Regions from separate parts of the Pseudocitrobacter sp. 73 genome, predicted to be linked through region 2. Evidence: predicted binding sites of a transcription regulator. Region 2 holds the regulator's gene; each other region holds the start of a gene.
What was found. Region 2 encodes CRP, which controls carbon source genes, mostly activating them, when cyclic AMP is high. Its sites were predicted from a motif close to ATGTGANNNNNNTCACAT; they were not measured.

Region 1: the regulator CRP is predicted to act here: its motif matches at 5,771-5,788, upstream of serC (3-phosphoserine/phosphohydroxythreonine transaminase).
Region 3: the regulator CRP is predicted to act here: its motif matches at 3,713-3,730, upstream of F0Q32_RS11280 (beta-galactosidase).

Annotation. Positions count from the first base shown of each region.
Region 1 covers NZ_VTZO01000001.1:138,159-144,794, reverse strand. Annotated here, with positions in the region: gene rpsA (30S ribosomal protein S1) at 1-1,322, opposite strand, end outside; gene cmk ((d)CMP kinase) at 1,437-2,120, opposite strand; gene F0Q32_RS00610 (M48 family metallopeptidase) at 2,295-3,062, opposite strand; gene aroA (3-phosphoshikimate 1-carboxyvinyltransferase) at 3,205-4,488, opposite strand; gene serC (3-phosphoserine/phosphohydroxythreonine transaminase) at 4,556-5,644, opposite strand; gene F0Q32_RS00595 (DUF421 domain-containing protein) at 5,834-6,526, opposite strand.
Region 2 covers NZ_VTZO01000016.1:161,346-167,981, reverse strand. Annotated here, with positions in the region: gene F0Q32_RS18075 (YheU family protein) at 1-63, shown strand, start outside; gene F0Q32_RS18070 (phosphoribulokinase) at 90-959, shown strand; gene F0Q32_RS18065 (OsmC family protein) at 1,091-1,495, opposite strand; gene crp (cAMP-activated global transcriptional regulator CRP) at 1,798-2,430, shown strand; gene F0Q32_RS18055 (YccS/YhfK family putative transporter) at 2,479-4,554, shown strand; gene F0Q32_RS18050 (aspartate aminotransferase family protein) at 4,547-5,764, opposite strand; gene pabA (aminodeoxychorismate synthase component 2) at 5,853-6,416, opposite strand; gene F0Q32_RS18040 (putative adenosine monophosphate-protein transferase Fic) at 6,598-6,636, opposite strand, start outside.
Region 3 covers NZ_VTZO01000009.1:372,789-379,424, forward strand. Annotated here, with positions in the region: gene acnB (bifunctional aconitate hydratase 2/2-methylisocitrate dehydratase) at 1-1,827, shown strand, start outside; gene yacL (protein YacL) at 2,117-2,479, shown strand; gene F0Q32_RS11275 (LacI family DNA-binding transcriptional regulator) at 2,604-3,677, shown strand; gene F0Q32_RS11280 (beta-galactosidase) at 3,823-6,636, shown strand, end outside.

The DNA of each region.
Region 1 (6,636 bases), on a different contig from region 2:
AACGGATCTTCTGCGAGCTGTTTAACGCCCAGGGAGATACGCTCACGTTCTGCGTCAACCTGCAGTACAACTGCAGCGATTTCGTCGCCTTTTTTGTATTCACGTACTGCTTCTTCGCCTGCAACGTTCCAGGAGATGTCAGACAGGTGAACCAGGCCATCGATGCCGCCGTCCAGGCCGATGAAGATACCGAAGTCAGTGATAGACTTGATTTTACCTTCAACACGGTCACCCTTGTTGTGGGTTTCCGCGAACTGCTGCCATGGGTTGTTTTTGCACTGTTTCAGGCCCAGGGAGATACGACGACGTTCTTCGTCGATATCCAGAACCATAACTTCCACTACGTCGCCAACGTTAACAACTTTGGACGGGTGGATGTTTTTGTTGGTCCAATCCATTTCGGAAACGTGAACCAGGCCTTCAACGCCTTCTTCGATTTCAACGAAGCAGCCGTAGTCGGTCAGGTTGGTTACGCGACCGGTCAGTTTAGTACCTTCCGGATAACGTTTAGCGATAGCTACCCACGGATCTTCGCCCAGCTGTTTCAGGCCCAGAGATACACGAGTACGTTCGCGGTCGAATTTCAGCACTTTAACAGTGATTTCGTCGCCAACGTTTACGATTTCGCTCGGATGCTTAACGCGTTTCCATGCCATGTCAGTGATGTGCAGCAGGCCGTCAACGCCACCCAGATCAACGAATGCACCGTAGTCAGTGAGGTTCTTAACGATACCTTTAACTTCCATGCCTTCCTGCAGGTTTTCCAGCAGCTGATCGCGTTCTGCGCTGTTTTCGGATTCGATAACGGCACGACGGGAAACAACGACGTTGTTACGTTTCTGATCAAGCTTGATTACTTTGAACTCAAGCTCTTTGCCTTCCAGGTGCAGAGTATCGCGAACCGGACGAACGTCTACCAGGGAACCCGGCAGGAACGCACGAATACCGTTCAGCTCAACAGTGAAGCCACCTTTAACTTTGCCGTTGATAACACCGGTAACAGTTTCAGCTTCTTCGTATGCTTTTTCCAGCGTGATCCAGGCTTCGTGACGCTTAGCTTTCTCACGGGACAGCAGGGTTTCACCGAAGCCGTCTTCTACTGCATCCAGAGCAACGTCAACTTCGTCACCAACCTGGATTTCCAGTTCGCCAGCTGCGTTTTTGAACTGTTCTGCCGGAATTGCAGACTCAGATTTCAGGCCCGCATCAACCAGAACGACGTCTTTGTCGATAGAGACAACAACGCCACGAACGATGGAACCCGGGCGGGTTTCGATTTCTTTTAAGGATTCTTCAAAGAGTTGAGCAAAAGATTCAGTCATGTTTAATCTTCAGGTTTCATATTTAACGTCCACCTGACTCCATGTCGGATGGGGTTGTTTAACATACCCGCTGTCACTCCATTGCAACGGGGGTACTGCAAATTCGGTCGCGTATTAGGCGATAGCCAACTTTTGGCGCGCGTATTGTAGCGCTTTTTCAATCACTTGCTCAATGCTTAAGGTGGTGGAATCCAACACTAAAGCATCAGCAGCCGGAACCAGCGGCGCCACGGCGCGGTTGCGATCGCGGTCGTCTCGTTCCTGTATCTCGGCCAAAAGGCGTTCAAAGTTAACACTAAAGCCCTTTTCCTGCAACTGTAGCATGCGGCGATTCGCACGCTCTTCCGATGAGGCGTCGAGGAAAATTTTTACTGGCGCATCAGGGAATACCACCGTACCCATATCACGGCCATCGGCGATTAAGCCCGGCGCTTCACGAAACGCGCGCTGACGGCGCAGAAGGGCTTCGCGAACGCGAGGAAAAGCCGCCACTTGTGAAGCGGCATTCGCCACTTCCTGGGTGCGGATTTCACCGCTCACGTCTTCCCCTTCCAGAATCACTTCCAGGTTGCCTTCCGTAGAGACAAAACGCACATCCAGGTGAGCGGCCAGCGGAACCAGCGCATCTTCCGACGTCACGTCGACGTGGTGATGTAACGCGGCCAGCGCCAGAACACGATAGATGGCTCCCGAGTCCAATAAATGCCACTGTAAAGCCTCAGCCATCGCTTTACACAGGGTGCCTTTACCCGCACCGCTTGGTCCATCAATTGTGATTACCGGGGCAACTGCCGTCATCTTTATCTCCTTCAACACAAGGCGTATAGAACCTAAACGCGCGCATTATACGCATGTCTACGCCTGACAGTTACCTTTGTCTGCGAATTACGGAATTAACGCCAAAAATGGTAGGAATTGTGAACACTAATTATAGCGGGCTGGCACAGGGCCAGCCCAAAAGATGACAATGTTTTACTTTTTGTCAGAGGCGATACGTTCGCGGATATGCTGCGCACGTTCGGTTGAAGGCGGGTGCGAATCAAACATTGATTTGGTGTGCCCGGAGTCCAGGCTTGCCAGTTTGTCGAAACTGCCGACCAGGCCCTGGGTGCTGATACCGCGTTTTTTCAGCAGATCGTAAGAGAAGTCATCGGCTTCAGACTCTTTATCACGCGAGTATTTCGCATTGATGGCGCCTTCTGCGATATCGCCAAGCTGAGAGCGAGAGAGCTGAGCTGCCACGCCGCTGGTTGCAGAGATGGCATCACGCGCGGCAACCACCGCATAAGACGCTTTCATTTCAGCCAGAGAGTGACCGAGCGCGACGTGACCCAGTTCATGACCGAGAACGCCTTCGATTTCGTTGTCGTTCATCATGTCCATCAGGCCGCTGTACACGCGCACACAGCCGTTAGCCATCGCCCATGCGTTCACATCGCTGGTCATGTAAACCTTATAGTTGACCGGTGTACCGTTGATGTTATTACCCAGCGCTTTGGCGATTTTCGCCAGGCGTTTGCTGTATTTGCTGGATGCGCCAGCCATCTGATTCTGGCTGTCGAGCTCTTTACAGCCCTGATTAGCCATGGCTTTGGCATCAGCATCAGTCAACGTTGCCGCTTTATAAGCTGACATACCTGAACTGATAGCCATGTTGGTGTCGATACCGTGAGTATTTTGACATCCACTGAGCAGCGTAGCGGAGACAGCCAGCGCCAGCAGAAGTTTAGTATTCTTCATGTGAATCATCCATTGATTATGTATAATTTATCTAAATATCAATATGTTACAAAAGCAATCAAGATTATCACTATGAAGAAGTCGCAGAAAGTCCGAAAAAAAACGCCGACACAAGGTCGGCGTTTTTAAATTAGGATGTTTATTAAGCCAGCGTACTAATACGCGCCAGCTGTTCGAAATAGTCCGGGAAAGTCTTCGCCGTACATTTCGGATCAAGGATAGTCACTGGCGTGTCAGACAACGCCACCAGCGAGAAGCACATCGCCATGCGGTGATCGTTGTAGGTGCCAATTTCAGCAAACTGCAATTTTGTCGGCGGCGTAACGCGAATGTAATCTTCACCCTCTTCCACTTCCGCGCCGACTTTGCGCAGCTCTGTCGCCATGGCAAACAGACGGTCAGTCTCTTTGACGCGCCAGTTATAGATGTTACGCAGTGTGGTGGTACCTTTAGCAAACAGCGCTGCGGTGGCAATCGTCATCGCCGCATCAGGAATATGGTTCATGTCCATATCAATGGCATTCAGTTCACCACGGGTACAGGCAATGTAGTCATCGCCCCAGGTAACTGTCGCCCCCATTTTTTCCAGCACATCGGCAAAGCGGATATCGCCCTGCACGCTGTTACGCCCAATCCCGGTCACCTTCACGGTTCCGCCGCGGATAGCGCCCGCTGCCAGGAAATAGGACGCTGACGAGGCATCACCTTCCACCAGATACTGGCCCGGAGACTGATACTGCTGACCGCCGCGCACGACAAAGCGCTGATAATGTTGATTTTCCACTTCAACACCAAACGTTTTCATCAGATGCAGGGTGATGTCGATATACGGTTTAGAAACCAGATCGCCTTTGATAGTAATGGTGGTGTCATTCGGTGCCAGCGGCGCGGTCATCAGCAGTGCTGTCAGGAACTGGCTGGAGACGGTACCGTCAACCTCAACGTTGCCGCCGCTAAAGCCGCCCTGCAAACGCAGCGGTGGATAATTATCCTGCTCAAGATAGGTAATTTGCGCCCCGCCCTGACGCAGCGCGTCAACCAGGTGGCCAATCGGACGCTCTTTCATGCGCGGTTCGCCGGTCAGCACGATATCGTTGTGACCCAGACAAAGCGCAGCCGCCAGAGGACGCATCGCCGTCCCGGCATTCCCGAGGAATAATTCCAGTGATTCATTGGCCTGCAACGGACCTGCATTACCCGTGACTTCACAACGGGTGCGATCGGCAGACAAGGTGTATTGAATTCCCAGCGCACTCAGTGCATTCAGCATGTGGCGAACATCGTCGCTGTCCAGCAGGTTAGTCAGGACAGTGGTGCCGCGTGCCAAAGCCGCCAGCAGCAAGGCGCGGTTAGAGACACTCTTTGAACCAGGCAGGTTAATAGTGCCATCAACACGCGCAATGGGTTGTAACGTCAGGGATTCCATGAAACTCAACTCTCAAAATCGACAATAAAAACCCCCGCCGACTATTGCAGGGGATGAAAACGAAAAATTAACCGTGGCGACGTTCGAAATCTTGCATGAAATCGGTCAGTGCCTGAACGCCTGCCAGCGGCATTGCGTTATAGATTGACGCACGCATCCCGCCCACAACGCGGTGACCTTTCAGCGAATGGAGACCCGCCGCAAAGGACTCTTCAAGGAAGACTTTATCCAGTGCGCTATCGGCCAACTGGAACGGAATGTTCATGCGAGAACGGTTCGACACCGCAACGTCGTTACGATAGAAATCACTGTTGTCGATGACGCCATACAGCAGTTCAGCTTTCTGCTGGTTGATGCGATCCATCGCCGCCACGCCGCCCTGCTCTTTCAGCCATTTGAAGACCAGGCCCGCCAGATACCAGGCGAAGGTCGGTGGCGTGTTGAACATGGAATCATTCTCGTTCAGAACGGAGTAATCCAGAATCGACGGGCAAGCGGTATTGGCTTTGCCGAGCAGATCTTCACGCACAATCACCAGCGTCAGGCCTGCCGGACCGATATTTTTCTGTGCACCCGCATAAATTACACCAAAACGGCTGACATCAATCGGGCGGGAAAGGATGGTAGAGGAGAAGTCAGCGGCAACGACCACGTCTTTACCGAAATTCGGGGTTTCATCGATAGCGATGCCATCAATGGTTTCATTCGGGCAATAGTGCAGATACGCAGCATTGTCAGAAAGCTGCCATTCGCTCATCGGCTTCACGGCACGCTTGCCGTCAACGGTGATTTTGGCGTCAATCACGTTCGGCGTGCAGTATTTCTTCGCTTCTTTTACTGCGCTGGCTGCCCAGTAACCCGCGTCAACATAGTCTGCGGTGGTTTTATCACCCAGAATGTTCAGCGGCACGCCAGCGAACTGGCCGCGACCGCCGCCGTGGCAAAACAACACTTTATAGTTGGAAGGGATGTTGAGCAGGTCACGAAAATCCTTTTCTGCTTCTTCCGCCACGTGGATAAACTCTTTCCCACGGTGGCTGACTTCCATTACTGATGTACCCAATCCGTTCCAGTCGCGTAATTCGTTTTGCGCCTGTTTAAGGACATCTGCCGGTAGCATTGCCGGACCCGAACTGAAATTAAAGACCTGAGCCATTTCCCCTCACCACGTTGCAATGTTGTCTACCCGGGTGTTTTCACCCGGATATAAGTTATTCCTGTGGATATCGGTTTTATCATTCAGTGACACGCGCCGCAATGGGTAATACGGAGTGGTCATAAAATGCGTCATACGTCACACAACAGAATCTTCCGCATTGACGAGTGAAAATGGAGAAATCCGCTATCAGGTGATGCGTTTTGCGGTGCTGGCCTTCGACCATTCTGGATTTGCGCAGCGGGGACATAATTGATGCTCCCCGGCATTAAAGTGAAAAATTGCGCTGCAACGGACACAGGCGTAATCCGCTGCCTCGGGAATCGTCGTAAAGCGCGACGTGCAGCTCGCCGGGAGAATCACCAAACCGGCTTTTACGTCATCATCAGGATAGTAGTAGAGGCTAATCTGCCCATTGGTTTCCATTATGGCTAACCGTACCTGCCCGAGATGCTCAACGCCGCCCAGCCGCAGTTCCATAAAAAACTCAAACTCGGTCATGTTCTCAGATTGCAAACGTTCCCACGCCAGCTCGCCCTCTTCCACGATAATGACCGGTTTCCCCTCCAGCAAATCTTCCAGTTTTTCGCTACGCGACATCAGCCACATCACCAGCCGATAAAGGGCAGCCAGCGTGATAAACACCACCAGCACTGGCAGCATCGGCACATCGTCATAAAATGCCACATCGCCAGCGGCGGAGCCCAGCGTCAGGATGATGAGCACTTCAAACAGCGACATCTGCCGCACGCCGCGCCGACCGGTGATTTTCAGGAACAGAAAAACCAATATAAAGGTGTAGAGCGAACGCAGCGCCACTTCGCCAAGGAAGTCCAGCGGGACTTTATCCAGCGCCATACGGTGTAGATCGAACGATTTCATTTTATTACCTGAATGGGGAGTTGCGATAAGGATAGACCAGGCGGGGAGATACTGTGGGGATGGGGGTTGTCAGTTGTTTTGGCAGAAGTGAGCGATGTCAATACAGTGCA
Region 2 (6,636 bases):
CTGGTGTGGTCGGAACTTCATGAAACCGTCAACATCATGCCCCGCAGCCAGTTTCGCGGTTAATCTTACCGACTCGGGAGTTGTTCGCTATGTCTGCCAAACATCCGGTTATCGCCGTCACGGGTTCCAGCGGGGCGGGAACCACCACCACCAGCCTCGCGTTCCGCAAGATTTTCGCCCAGCTTAAACTCCACGCCGCAGAGGTGGAAGGCGACAGCTTCCACCGCTACACGCGTCCGGAAATGGACTTAGCGATTCGTAAGGCGCGCGATATGGGGCGTCATATCAGCTACTTCGGCCCGGATGCCAACGACTTCAGCCTGCTGGAACAAACCTTCCGCGAGTACGGGTACAGCGGCACCGGACAATCGCGAAAATATCTGCATACCTATGATGAAGCGGTGCCGTGGAATCAGGTGCCGGGAACCTTCACCCCGTGGCAGCCGCTGCCTGAGCCGACCGACGTGCTGTTTTATGAAGGGCTGCACGGCGGCGTGGTTACGCCGCATCACGATGTGGCGAAACATGTCGATTTACTGGTGGGCGTGGTGCCAATTGTGAACCTGGAGTGGATCCAGAAGATGATCCGCGACACCAGCGAGCGGGGTCACTCCCGCGAGGCGGTGATGGATTCCGTGGTCCGTTCGATGGAAGATTACATCAACTACATCACCCCGCAGTTCTCGCGCACACATCTTAACTTCCAGCGCGTGCCAACGGTCGATACCTCCGATCCCTTCGCCGCCAAAGGCATTCCGTCGCTGGATGAAAGCTTTGTGGTGATCCACTTCCGCAATCTCGACAATATCGACTTCCCATGGCTGCTGGCAATGTTGCAGGGCTCGTTTATCTCGCATATGAATACGCTGGTGGTGCCTGGCGGCAAGATGGGGCTGGCGATGGAATTGATCATGACGCCGCTGGTGCAGCGGTTGATGGAAGGGAAGAAGATTGGGTGAAGGGTGCAGGCTGGGCCCCTCACCCCGGCCCTCTCCCGCAGGGAGAGGGAGAAAATCAGCGCAGAACCTGAACACCGCACGGTCAGTCCCCTCTCCCTGCGGGAGAGGGTTAGGGTGAGGGGTGTCTCAACTTACCCCTCCACCACCTCATAAGAATGGGTAATGTTCACCGCTTTGCCCAGCATCAGCGCCACTGAACAGTACTTCTCTGCCGACAAATCCACCGCGCGGGACACCGCAGCATCTTTCAGTTCTTTACCCGTCACGATGAAGTGCAGGTTGATGTGGGTAAAAATACGCGGGGCTTCTTCGCGGCGTTCAGAGGTCAGTTTAACTTCACAATCGGTCACGTTATAACGCCCCTTTTGCAGAATCGACACCACGTCGATAGCGCTACAGCCGCCCGCTGCCATCAGCACGATTTCCATCGGGCTTGGTGCTTTATCACCTGAGTTGCCATCCATCAAAATCTGGTGCCCGGAAGCTGATTCACCCAGGAAGGTTAACCCTTCAACCCATTTCACACGCGCTTGCATAGTTGTCACTCCAAAGTTGCAAATTTATTGTCAGATTACGCGCACATAACAAATCTCGCAACGGAAGTAGACCTGGGTCATGCTGAAGCGAGACACCAGGAGACACACGGCGAAAGCTATGCTAAAACAGTCGGGATGCTACAGAGATACATAAACGTACTGCATGTATGCAGAGGACATCACATACTGGTCGCGACAATCTTTGACGACCGACTTCCCAGGTAGAGGGAAGGATATTATTTCAACCAGTGGCGGCCTGATTTATGCCGCTGGCGATAGCTTATAACAGAGGATAACCGCGCATGGTGCTTGGCAAACCGCAAACAGACCCGACTCTCGAATGGTTCTTGTCTCATTGCCACATTCATAAGTACCCATCGAAGAGCACGCTGATTCACCAGGGTGAAAAAGCGGAAACGCTGTATTACATCGTTAAAGGCTCCGTGGCAGTACTCATCAAGGATGAGGAAGGCAAAGAGATGATCCTTTCCTACCTCAACCAGGGCGATTTCATCGGTGAACTGGGCCTGTTTGAAGAGGGCCAGGAACGTAGCGCCTGGGTTCGAGCGAAAACCGCCTGTGAAGTGGCGGAAATCTCCTATAAGAAATTCCGTCAGCTTATCCAGGTTAACCCGGATATCCTGATGCGTCTCTCCTCTCAGATGGCGCGCCGTCTGCAGGTGACCTCTGAGAAAGTCGGTAACCTGGCGTTCCTCGACGTTACCGGTCGTATCGCACAGACGCTGCTGAATCTGGCGAAACAGCCGGATGCCATGACCCACCCGGACGGTATGCAAATCAAAATAACCCGTCAGGAAATCGGTCAGATCGTTGGTTGCTCCCGTGAAACGGTGGGTCGCATCCTGAAGATGCTGGAAGATCAGAATCTGATCTCCGCACACGGTAAAACGATCGTCGTTTACGGCACGCGTTAATCCCGTCTGACGGCGTATTGTTCACGCAATACGCCGTTTTTGTCTCTTATGTGGCGCAGGCTGATTTACCACCCGGAAGTCAACTATGCACTGCGGCAAACGCTGGTGTTATGTTTGCCGGTCGCCGTCGGCCTGATCCTCGGCCAGCTTCAACACGGTTTACTGTTCTCTTTAGTGCCTGCCTGCTGCAACATCGCCGGGCTGGATACTCCCCATAAACGCTTCTTCAAACGCCTGATTATTGGTGGATCGCTGTTCGCCGGATGCAGCCTGATTGTGCAATTGCTGCTGGCTGATGATATCCCGCTGCCGTTTATCCTCACGGGTCTGGCGATGGTGCTGGGTGTTACCGCCGAAATCAGCGCACTGCACGGGCGATTGCTTCCGGCTTCGCTGATTGCCGCGATTTTTACCCTAAGCCTGGCGGGTAACATGCCCATCTGGGAGCCGTTACTTATCTACGCACTCGGCACGTTGTGGTACGGGCTGTTTAACTGGTTTTGGTTCTGGTTGTGGCGCGAACAACCGCTGCGCGAATCGTTAAGCCTGCTCTATCGCCAACTGGCGGAGTACTGCGAAGCCAAATATAGCCTGCTGACGCAACATACCGACCCGAACACCGCCCTGCCGCCGTTGCTCAACCGTCAGCAGAAAGTGGTCGATCTTATCTCCCAGTGCTATCAGCAGATGCACATGCTGGCGGCGAATCAGCACAATGATTACAAGCGCCTGCTACGCGCCTTCCAGATGGGGCTGGATTTGCAGGAGCACATCTCGGTGAGCCTGCACCAGCCGGAAGAGGTACAAAAACTGGTCGAGCGCAGCCACGCCGAAGTGGTGATTCGCTGGAACGCACAAACCGTCGCCGCGCGCCTGCGGGTCATGGCCGATGACATTCTTTATCACCGCTTCCCGACGCGCTTCAATATGGATAAGCAAATTGGCGCGCTGGAGAAAATTGCCCGCCAGCATCCCGATAACCCGGTTGGGCAGTTCTGCGCCTGGCACTTCAGCCGCATCGCCAAAGTGTTGCGTTCTCAGCGCCCGCTTTATCCGCGTAATCTGATGGCCGATAAAGAGCGCCGCCTGCCGTTGTTCCCGGCGTTGAAAAGCTATCTGTCACTGAAATCACCCGCCCTGCGTAATGCCGCGCGTTTAAGCGTGATGTTGAGCATCGCCAGCCTGATGGGGGCGGCACTGCATCTGCCAAAACCTTACTGGATCTTAATGACCGTGCTGTTGGTGACGCAAAACGGCTACGGCGCGACGCGCGTGCGTATCTTCCACCGTGCAGCGGGTACGCTGGCGGGGCTGGTGATTGCCGCTGCAACGTTGCACTATCATTTCCCGGAAGGGCTTGCGCTGGCCGCGATGCTGGTGATCACCCTGATAAGCTATCTGATCATTCGCAAAAGCTACGGCTGGGCAACCGTGGGATTTACCATTACGGCGGTATATACCCTGCAATTGCTGACGCTCAACGGTGAGCAGTTTATTGTCGCACGTTTCGCCGACACCATTATTGGCTGCCTGATCGCCTTTGGTGGCATGCTGTGGCTGTGGCCGCAGTGGCAAAGTGGTTTGCTGCGGAAAAATGCGCATTCAGCGCTGGAAGCGGATCAGGAGGCAATCCAGTTAATTTTGAGTGACGACCCTGCCGCGGAAAAACTGGCGTATCAACGTATGCGCGTCAACCAGGCCCATAACGCCTTGTTTAACTCGCTCAATCAGGCGATGCAGGAACCGGGCTTCAATACGCACTATCTGGAAGATATGAAACTGTGGGTGACGCACAGCCAGTTCATCGTTGAGCATATCAACGCGATGACCACGCTGGCGCGTGAGCACGATACGCTCTCGCCGGAACTGATGCAGCGTTATCTGGAATCGTGTGAAGTCGCCCTGCAACGCTGTCAGCAGCGTCTGGAGTATGATGAATCGGGCAGCAGCGGGGATGTGAACATCATGGAGTCGCCGGATACGCTGTCCCATGGGCCACTCAGCACCATGGAACAGCATCTCCAGCGTATTCTGGGCCACCTCAACACCATGCACACTATTTCGTCGGTGGCATGGCGTCAGCGGCCACGGCACGGTATCTGGCTAAACCGCCATATTAACTAACGACCTTTGCCACTGCCTGAGCAAAGCGCGTCATGCCGTCGTCGATGTCTTTTTCTTCCACCACCAGCGACGGCGCGAAACGCATCACGTCCGGCCCGGCGTTCAGCACCATGACACCCGCCTCGGCGGCGGCGTAAAGGAATTCACGCGCGCGGCCTTTGTACGGCTCTTTCAGTTCGGCGCCAATCAGCAGCCCCATTCCGCGAATATCGCTGAAGATATCAAACTTCGCGTCAATATCCTGCAAATGCTTCACGAAACGCTCGCGTTTGGCGTGAACGCCATCGAGCACGTCAGGCGTGTTGATAATATCGAATGCCGCACCCGCCACAGCACAGGCCAACGGGTTACCGCCGTAGGTCGAGCCGTGGGAGCCGACGTGAAATGCGCTGGCAATATCTTCAGTCGTGAGCATGGCGCTAATCGGGAAACCACCGCCCAGGGCTTTCGCGCTGGTAAGGATATCCGGCGTCACGCCATAGTGCATATAGGCAAACAGCGAGCCGGTACGGCCCATCCCGCTCTGCACTTCATCAAACACCAACAGCGCCTGATGTTTATCGCACAGGTCACGCAGCCCCTGTAAAAATTCCGGGGTCGCGGCCAGCACGCCGCCTTCGCCCTGAACGGGTTCGACCACAATCGCGCAGGTATGGTCATCAATTACCGCTTCAACCGCATGCAGATCGTTAAACGGCACGTGGACGATATCCGCCGGTTTCGGGCCAAAGCCATCGGAATATTTCGGCTGACCGCCGACAGAAACAGTAAACAGCGAGCGACCATGGAAGGCATTATGGAAGGCAATAATCTTACTTTTGTACGGGCTATGACGCGTAGAGGCGTAGTAACGCGCCAGTTTGAACGCGGTTTCGTTGGCTTCTGTACCGGAGTTCATGAACACTACGCGCTCGGCAAAGGTGGCGTCCACCAGCTTCTGCCCCAGACGCAGCGCCGGTTCGTTGGTAAACACGTTACTGGTGTGCCACAAGGTTTCACCCTGCGATTTTAGCGCCTCTACCAGCGCCGGATGGCAATGCCCCAGCGCCGTTACCGCAATCCCGCCGGCGAAATCGACGTACTCTTTCCCCTGCTGATCCCACACGCGGCTGCCTTTACCTTTTACCGGGATAAACTCCGCCGGTGCATAAATTGGCAGGATCACCTGATCGAATGTCGCGCGGGTAATTGCAGGTTGTTTGGTTGTCATGTCATGCCCTTCTGTGATTATGCAGCAATGATTATGAAATTATAATCACAAAATATGCATAAAAGATCACTTGATAGCAATGACTAAATTAGCGATTAAGAAAGTTTGCCAGCAGCGCATGCCCTTGTTCGCTGAGAATACTTTCCGGGTGGAACTGCACGCCTTCAAGATCCCACTGGTGATGGCGAATGCCCATAATCTCACCGCTTTCACTGCGCGCGGTCACCTCGAAGCTTTCAGGTAGCGTATCCGGGTCAATCAGCAGGGAATGGTAGCGAGTGACGGTCAGCGGGTTATTCAGCCCCTGAAAAACGCCCTGCCCGTTGTGCGTGACAGGTGAGGTTTTGCCATGCATCACTTTTTGCGCCCGCACGATGCGCGCGCCAAACGCCTGCGCAATCGCCTGATGCCCCAGGCACACGCCCAGCAGCGGCGTTTTTCCTGCGTAATGGCGAATGACCTCCAGCGAAATACCCGCGTCATCCGGCGTACAGGGACCGGGGGAGATAACAATTTTCGCCGGGCTAAGCGCATCGATTTGCGCGAGGGTGATGTCATCGTTGCGCTTCACGAGTACCTCAGCACCCAGCTCGCAGAAATACTGGTAAAGGTTCCAGGTAAAGGAATCGTAGTTATCAATTAGCAGGATCATGGCGGCTCCGGTTACAGCAAACCGGAGCATTCTACCGTTTGTGCCGCGTCTGGACGATGAAAAGGTGCGTTTAGATACCCCTCACCCCGGCCCTCTCCCGCAGGGAGAGGGAGAAGGGCTCGATCGGTTCCCTCTCCCTGCGGGAGAGGGTTAGGGTGAGGGGAAACAAGCTGCGCCAATATCAAACACGCCCTTCCCTCACCACCTTAGTAAACAGTGC
Region 3 (6,636 bases), on a different contig from region 2:
GGCGATGATATCCCGCATGTGCCGAACAAGCGTGGCGGCGGCCTGTGCCTGGGCGGCAAAATTGCGCCTATCTTCTTCAACACCATGGAAGATGCGGGTGCACTGCCAATTGAAGTGGACGTTAACGACCTGAACATGGGCGACGTGATTGACGTTTACCCGTTCAAAGGCGAAGTACGTAACCACGAAACCGGCGACCTGCTGGCAAGCTTTGAACTGAAAACTGACGTGCTGATTGATGAAGTGCGTGCCGGTGGTCGTATCCCGCTGATTATCGGTCGCGGCCTGACCACCAAAGCGCGTGAATCACTTGGTCTGCCGCACAGCGATGTGTTCCGTCAGGCAAAAGACGTGGCGGAAAGCGACCGTGGCTACTCGCTGGCGCAGAAAATGGTTGGTCGCGCCTGTGGCGTGAAAGGCATTCGTCCGGGCGCGTACTGCGAACCGAAGATGACTTCTGTCGGTTCTCAGGACACCACCGGCCCAATGACCCGTGATGAACTGAAAGACCTGGCGTGCCTGGGCTTCTCTTCTGACCTGGTAATGCAGTCCTTCTGTCACACCGCGGCGTATCCGAAGCCGGTTGACGTCACCACGCACCACACTCTGCCAGATTTCATCATGAACCGTGGCGGCGTGTCGCTGCGTCCGGGCGATGGCGTAATCCACTCCTGGCTGAACCGTATGCTGCTGCCGGATACTGTGGGTACCGGTGGTGACTCCCACACCCGTTTCCCGATTGGTATCTCCTTCCCGGCGGGCTCCGGTCTGGTGGCGTTTGCTGCCGCAACCGGCGTGATGCCGCTGGATATGCCGGAATCCGTTCTGGTGCGCTTCAAAGGCAAGATGCAGCCGGGCATTACTCTGCGCGACCTGGTACACGCGATTCCGCTGTACGCTATCAAACAAGGTCTGCTGACCGTTGAGAAGAAAGGGAAGAAAAACATCTTCTCTGGCCGCATCCTCGAAATCGAAGGTCTGCCGGATCTGAAAGTCGAGCAGGCGTTCGAACTGACCGATGCGTCCGCAGAACGTTCTGCTGCCGGTTGTACCATTAAGCTGAACAAAGAGCCGATTGTAGAGTATCTGAGCTCCAACATCGTTCTGCTGAAGTGGATGATTGCCGAAGGCTATGGCGACCGTCGTACGCTGGAACGTCGTGTGCAGGGCATGGAAAAATGGCTGGCGAACCCTGAGCTGCTGGAAGGTGATGCAGATGCAGAGTATGCAGCGGTGATCGACATCGATCTGGCCGATATCAAAGAGCCGATTCTGTGCGCGCCGAACGATCCGGATGATGCGCGTCTGCTCTCTGACGTTCAGGGCGAGAAGATCGACGAAGTGTTCATCGGTTCCTGCATGACTAACATCGGTCACTTCCGTGCCGCGGGTAAACTGCTGGATGCGCACAAAGGCCAGTTGCCGACGCGCCTGTGGGTGGCGCCGCCAACCCGTATGGATGCCGCGCAACTGACGGAAGAGGGCTACTACAGCGTCTTCGGTAAGAGCGGTGCGCGTATTGAGATCCCGGGCTGTTCACTGTGTATGGGTAACCAGGCGCGTGTGGCAGACGGCGCGACGGTGGTCTCCACCTCGACCCGTAACTTCCCGAACCGTCTGGGTACCGGCGCGAACGTCTTCCTGGCTTCTGCGGAACTGGCCGCCGTTGCGGCGCTGATTGGCAAACTGCCAACGCCGGACGAGTATCAAACCTACGTGACACAGGTGGATAAAACCGCTGTCGATACTTACCGTTATCTGAACTTCGACCAGCTTTCTCAGTACACCGAGAAAGCGGATGGCGTGATTTTCCAGACTGCGGTTTAAGGTTTTAGCCTGCGGTGAAAAGCCACTTCTTTGGAAGTGGTTTTTTTTTGCCTGATGGCGGCTGCGCCTTATCTGGCCTGCGGGGACTTTTTTGTAGGCCGGATAAGCGTAGCGCCATCCGGCACCGATATGCTCAGAAGTTGACCCATCGCCTCTCTTTTCCTCACAGAGAGGCACTTTATTTCTATTCCTTCAACCCGCTCCGCTTTTATTCTTCCTGTCGACTGCGATAATTACAGCATGGGTACAATGCAGCGCTGACGCATTGCCTTTGTTGAGGAAGATGATTATGGATTACGAATTTCTGCGCGATGTTACCGGAGGGGTAAAGGTGCGTATGTCGATGGGCCACGAAGTGGTCGGTCACTGGTTTAACGAAGAAGTAAAAGAGAATCTGGCGCTGTTGGATGAAGTCGAAGAGGCGGCTCGCGCGGTAAAGGGCAGCGAGCGCTCCTGGCAGCGAGCGGGCCACGAATACACGCTGTGGCTGGATGGCGAAGAGGTGATGATCCGCGCAAACCAGCTTGAGTTCACCGGCGATGAAATGGAAGAGGGGATGAACTACTACGATGAAGAGAGTTTATCCCTGTGCGGCGTCGAAGATTTTTTACAGGTGGTCGCGGCGTATCGCGATTTTCTGAAACAGAGGTAAGCATCGGGCGACTTCATCGCAGAAATGACCATTCTTGCCGATGAAGTCGTTGCTTTCTCGCAGAGGAAAACCCTTAACGGTGTGGCATCATAGCATCAGGACAAATGACTTCAGGGTATTGAATGTGAAAGCGGTAACGCTCTACGACGTGGCAACTCATGCTGGTGTTTCCTATCAAACGGTCTCCAGAGTGGTGAATCAGGCCGAACATGTTTCCGCAAAAACGCGGGCGAAAGTTGAAGCCGCCATGAAGGAGCTGAACTACATTCCTAACCATGCCGCACAGCAACTTGCGGGTAAACAGTCCCCGCTGATTGGGGTCGCAACGATTAATCTGGCGCTGCATGCGCCGTCGCAGATTGTTGCGGCGATAAAATCACGCGCCGATCAGTCTGGCGCGAGTGTGGTGATCGCGATGGTGGAGTCTGGCGGTGCGGAGGCCTGTGAAAAGGCCGTGCATAACCTGCTGGCCCGGCGCGTAACCGGCATTATTATCAATGTTCCACTTGAGAACGACGATGCGCTGAAAGTCGCTCGTGCGGCCGGAAATGTGCCGGTGCTTTTTCTGGACGTCTCAGAACACACGCCAGTTAACAGTGTTGTATTTTCACATGATGAGGGTGCGCGTCTGGGTGTGGAGCATCTAGTGGAGCATGGTCATCAACGTATTGCTTTATTCTCTGGCCCCACCTCGACCTCTGTTTCCGCGCGTCTGCGGCTGGCAAGCTGGCATGCGCATCTTGAACGTCATCATTTACAACCTGTTACCGTACTTGAGGGTGACTGGAGCGCATTATCGGGTTTTCAACAGACGCAGCAGATGCTGTTCAATGGCGTGATTCCTACGGCAATGTTAGTTGCCAACGATCAAATGGCGCTGGGCGTCATGCGAGCCATCACGGAACATGGTCTGCGCGTGGGCTCGGATATCTCGGTCATTGGTTATGATGATACTGAGGACAGTTCTTGCTACATTCCGCCCTTAACAACTATTCGCCAGGATTTTCCTGTGCTCGGGCGTGGAAGTGTCGATCGGCTTTTAAATATGTCCACCGATCAAAGCGTGTCAGGCAACCAGCTGTTGCCGGTTTCCCTCATCCAGCGCAAAACCGTACGCAGGCCCAACACTGAGGCCATTTCGGGGGAAATGCTGGCTGAGTCGTTAATGCGGTTGGCAAGGCAGGTTTCGCGTTTATAGCTCATCGCACTTCCTCCTCCGCTGGCCCAAATTTTATTTGAGCCAGCTCACTAATTTCTACGTGCCTCCTTACGTAATGGATAAATTCGCGATATATGTACAAAAAAATTGTGAGCGAATAACATCAAACGTAAAGGATAACCCAATGACTTCAGAACAGGATTCACTGGCGGCCGTGCTGGCACGGCGGGACTGGGAGGCGCCAGGTGTGACACAGCGTAATAGAATGGCGGCGCACCCGCCTTTCAGCAGCTGGCGTTGTGTCGAGGATGCGCAAAAAAACGAAAACTCGGATCGTCTGGTAAGCCTTAATGGCGACTGGCAATTCCACTGGTTCCCTTCACCCGAATCGGTACCGGAAAGCTGGTTGCACGCAGAATTGCCCGATGCCGATACTGTTCCGGTGCCGTCAAACTGGCAAATGCTGGGCTATGACGCGCCTATCTACACCAATGTCACTTATCCGATCCCGGTCAACCCACCTTATGTTCCTGTTGAAAATGCCACTGGATGTTACTCGCTCACATTTAGTGTGGATGATAAATGGTTATCCGAGGGGCAGACGCGGATTATTTTTGACGGTGTGAATTCTGCATTTCATTTGTGGTGCAATGGGCGCTGGGTCGGTTATGGCCAGGACAGCCGGTTACCGTCTGATTTTGACCTAACAGCCTATTTGCATGCGGGTGAAAATAGGCTGGCAGTTCTCGTGCTGCGCTGGAGCGACGGCACCTATCTTGAAGATCAGGATATGTGGCGAATGAGTGGTATTTTCCGCGACGTCTCGTTATTACACAAACCGTCGGTACAAATTGCGGATTTCCGCCTCAATACCCATCTTAATAGCGAATATAATCACGCTCGCCTCGATGCGGAGGTTCGCATTGGCGGTAACGTCCAGCATGATGTGCAGATTGAACTGCATTTATGGAAAGGACTATCGCTTATCGGGCGGGTCAGCGCACGGCCTGGCAGCGCCCCCGTTGATGAGCGCGGCAGCTATGCTGAACGTGCCACGCTGTGTTTGCCGGTCGAACATCCTGCTTTATGGAGCGCGGAAACGCCTGAACTGTATCGGGCCGTGATTCAGCTACGCACTGCCGATGGCGAACTCATCGAAGCGGAAGCCTGCGATGTAGGTTTTCGCGACATTCGTATTGAAAAGGGGTTGTTGCAGCTTAATGGCAAGCCGCTGCTGATTCGCGGTACCAACCGCCATGAACATCATCCTCTGAACGGGCAGGTGATGGATCGGGAAACGATGATCCAGGATATTTTGTTGATGAAGCAAAATAACTTTAACGCCGTGCGCTGTTCACACTATCCCAATCATCCATTGTGGTACACCTTGTGTGACCAGTATGGTTTGTATGTGGTGGATGAAGCTAACATCGAAACCCACGGTATGGTGCCGATGAATCGGTTAACGGATGACCCGGACTGGTTGCCCGCGATGAGCCAACGTGTAACACGTATGGTTCAGCGCGATCGTAACCATCCCTGCATTATCATCTGGTCATTGGGTAATGAGTCCGGACATGGTGTGAATCATGATGCGCTCTACCGTTGGCTGAAGTCGGAAGATCCCACCCGACCGGTTCAGTATGAAGGCGGCGGCGCGGATACGGCGGCGACGGATATTATTTGCCCGATGTACAGCCGTGTCGATCAGGACCAAGCTTTCGAGGTTGCGCCTAAGTGGTCTATCAAAAAATGGCTTTCTTTGCCCGGTGAGCAGCGTCCACTTATCCTCTGTGAGTATGCGCACGCGATGGGCAATAGCTTTGGCGGCTTTGCTAAATACTGGCAGGCCTTTCGCCAGTATCCGCGCCTGCAGGGAGGATTTGTTTGGGACTGGGTGGATCAGTCATTAATTAAATATGACGAAGACGGCAAGCCGTGGTCCGCCTATGGCGGCGATTTTGGCGATACGCCGAACGATCGTCAGTTCTGTATGAATGGGTTGGTTTTTGCCGATCGCACGCCTCACCCGGCCCTTTATGAAGCAAAACAGGCGCAACAGTTTTTCCAGTTCCGCCTGTTGCCCGGTGATAAGCGCAGCATCGAAGTGTCGAGTGAATATCTGTTTCGCCACAGCGACAATGAAATTCTCCACTGGACGTTGATGCGCGAGGGCAATGAACTCGCTCAGGGAGAGGCCGTGCTGGATATCGCACCGCAGGGGCGTCAGGTCATTACGCTGCCAGAAGTAGCGATACCCCAGGCACCAGGGCAGTTATGGCTGACAGTACGTGTGGAACAACCGCGGGCCACGGCATGGTCTGAGCCAGGGCATATCAGTGCGTGGCAGCAGTGGGCGCTGGAAGAGACACTGTCGGCAAACCGTCCTCCACTCGCCGATGAAGTGCCTGTGCTTATGGCCAGTCAGAGTGAATTTGTGGTGGCCGTAGCGGGTAAGCGGTGGCAATTCTGCCGCCAGCAGGGCTGGCTGACGCAGTTATGGCAGGGAGATGAAGCACAGCTTCTCTCTCCGCTTACCGATCAGTTTACGCGCGCGCCGCTCGATAATGATATCGGGGTCAGTGAAGCGACCCGGATTGATCCCAATGCATGGGTGGAGCGCTGGAAAAAGGCCGGCCATTACTGTGCACAGCCGGTGCTGTTAACCTGTCAGGCAGACACTCTTTCAGATGCCGTCCAGATAACCACGGCTCACGCCTGGCAATATCAGGGGGCCACACTGTTTACCAGCCGCAAAACGTATCGGATTGATGGCCACGGTAGAATGCAGATGGATATCTTAGTCGACATTGCCAGTGGGACACCGTATCCCGCACGCATTGGCCTGACATGCCAGCTTTCGCAGGTTGCCGAAACCGTGAAATGGCTTGGACTGGGGCCGCATGAAAACTATCCGGATCGCTTAAGCAGTGCCTGTTTCGATAGCTGGGAACTTCCACTTGATGCAATGCATACACCGTATGTATTCCCTGGTGAA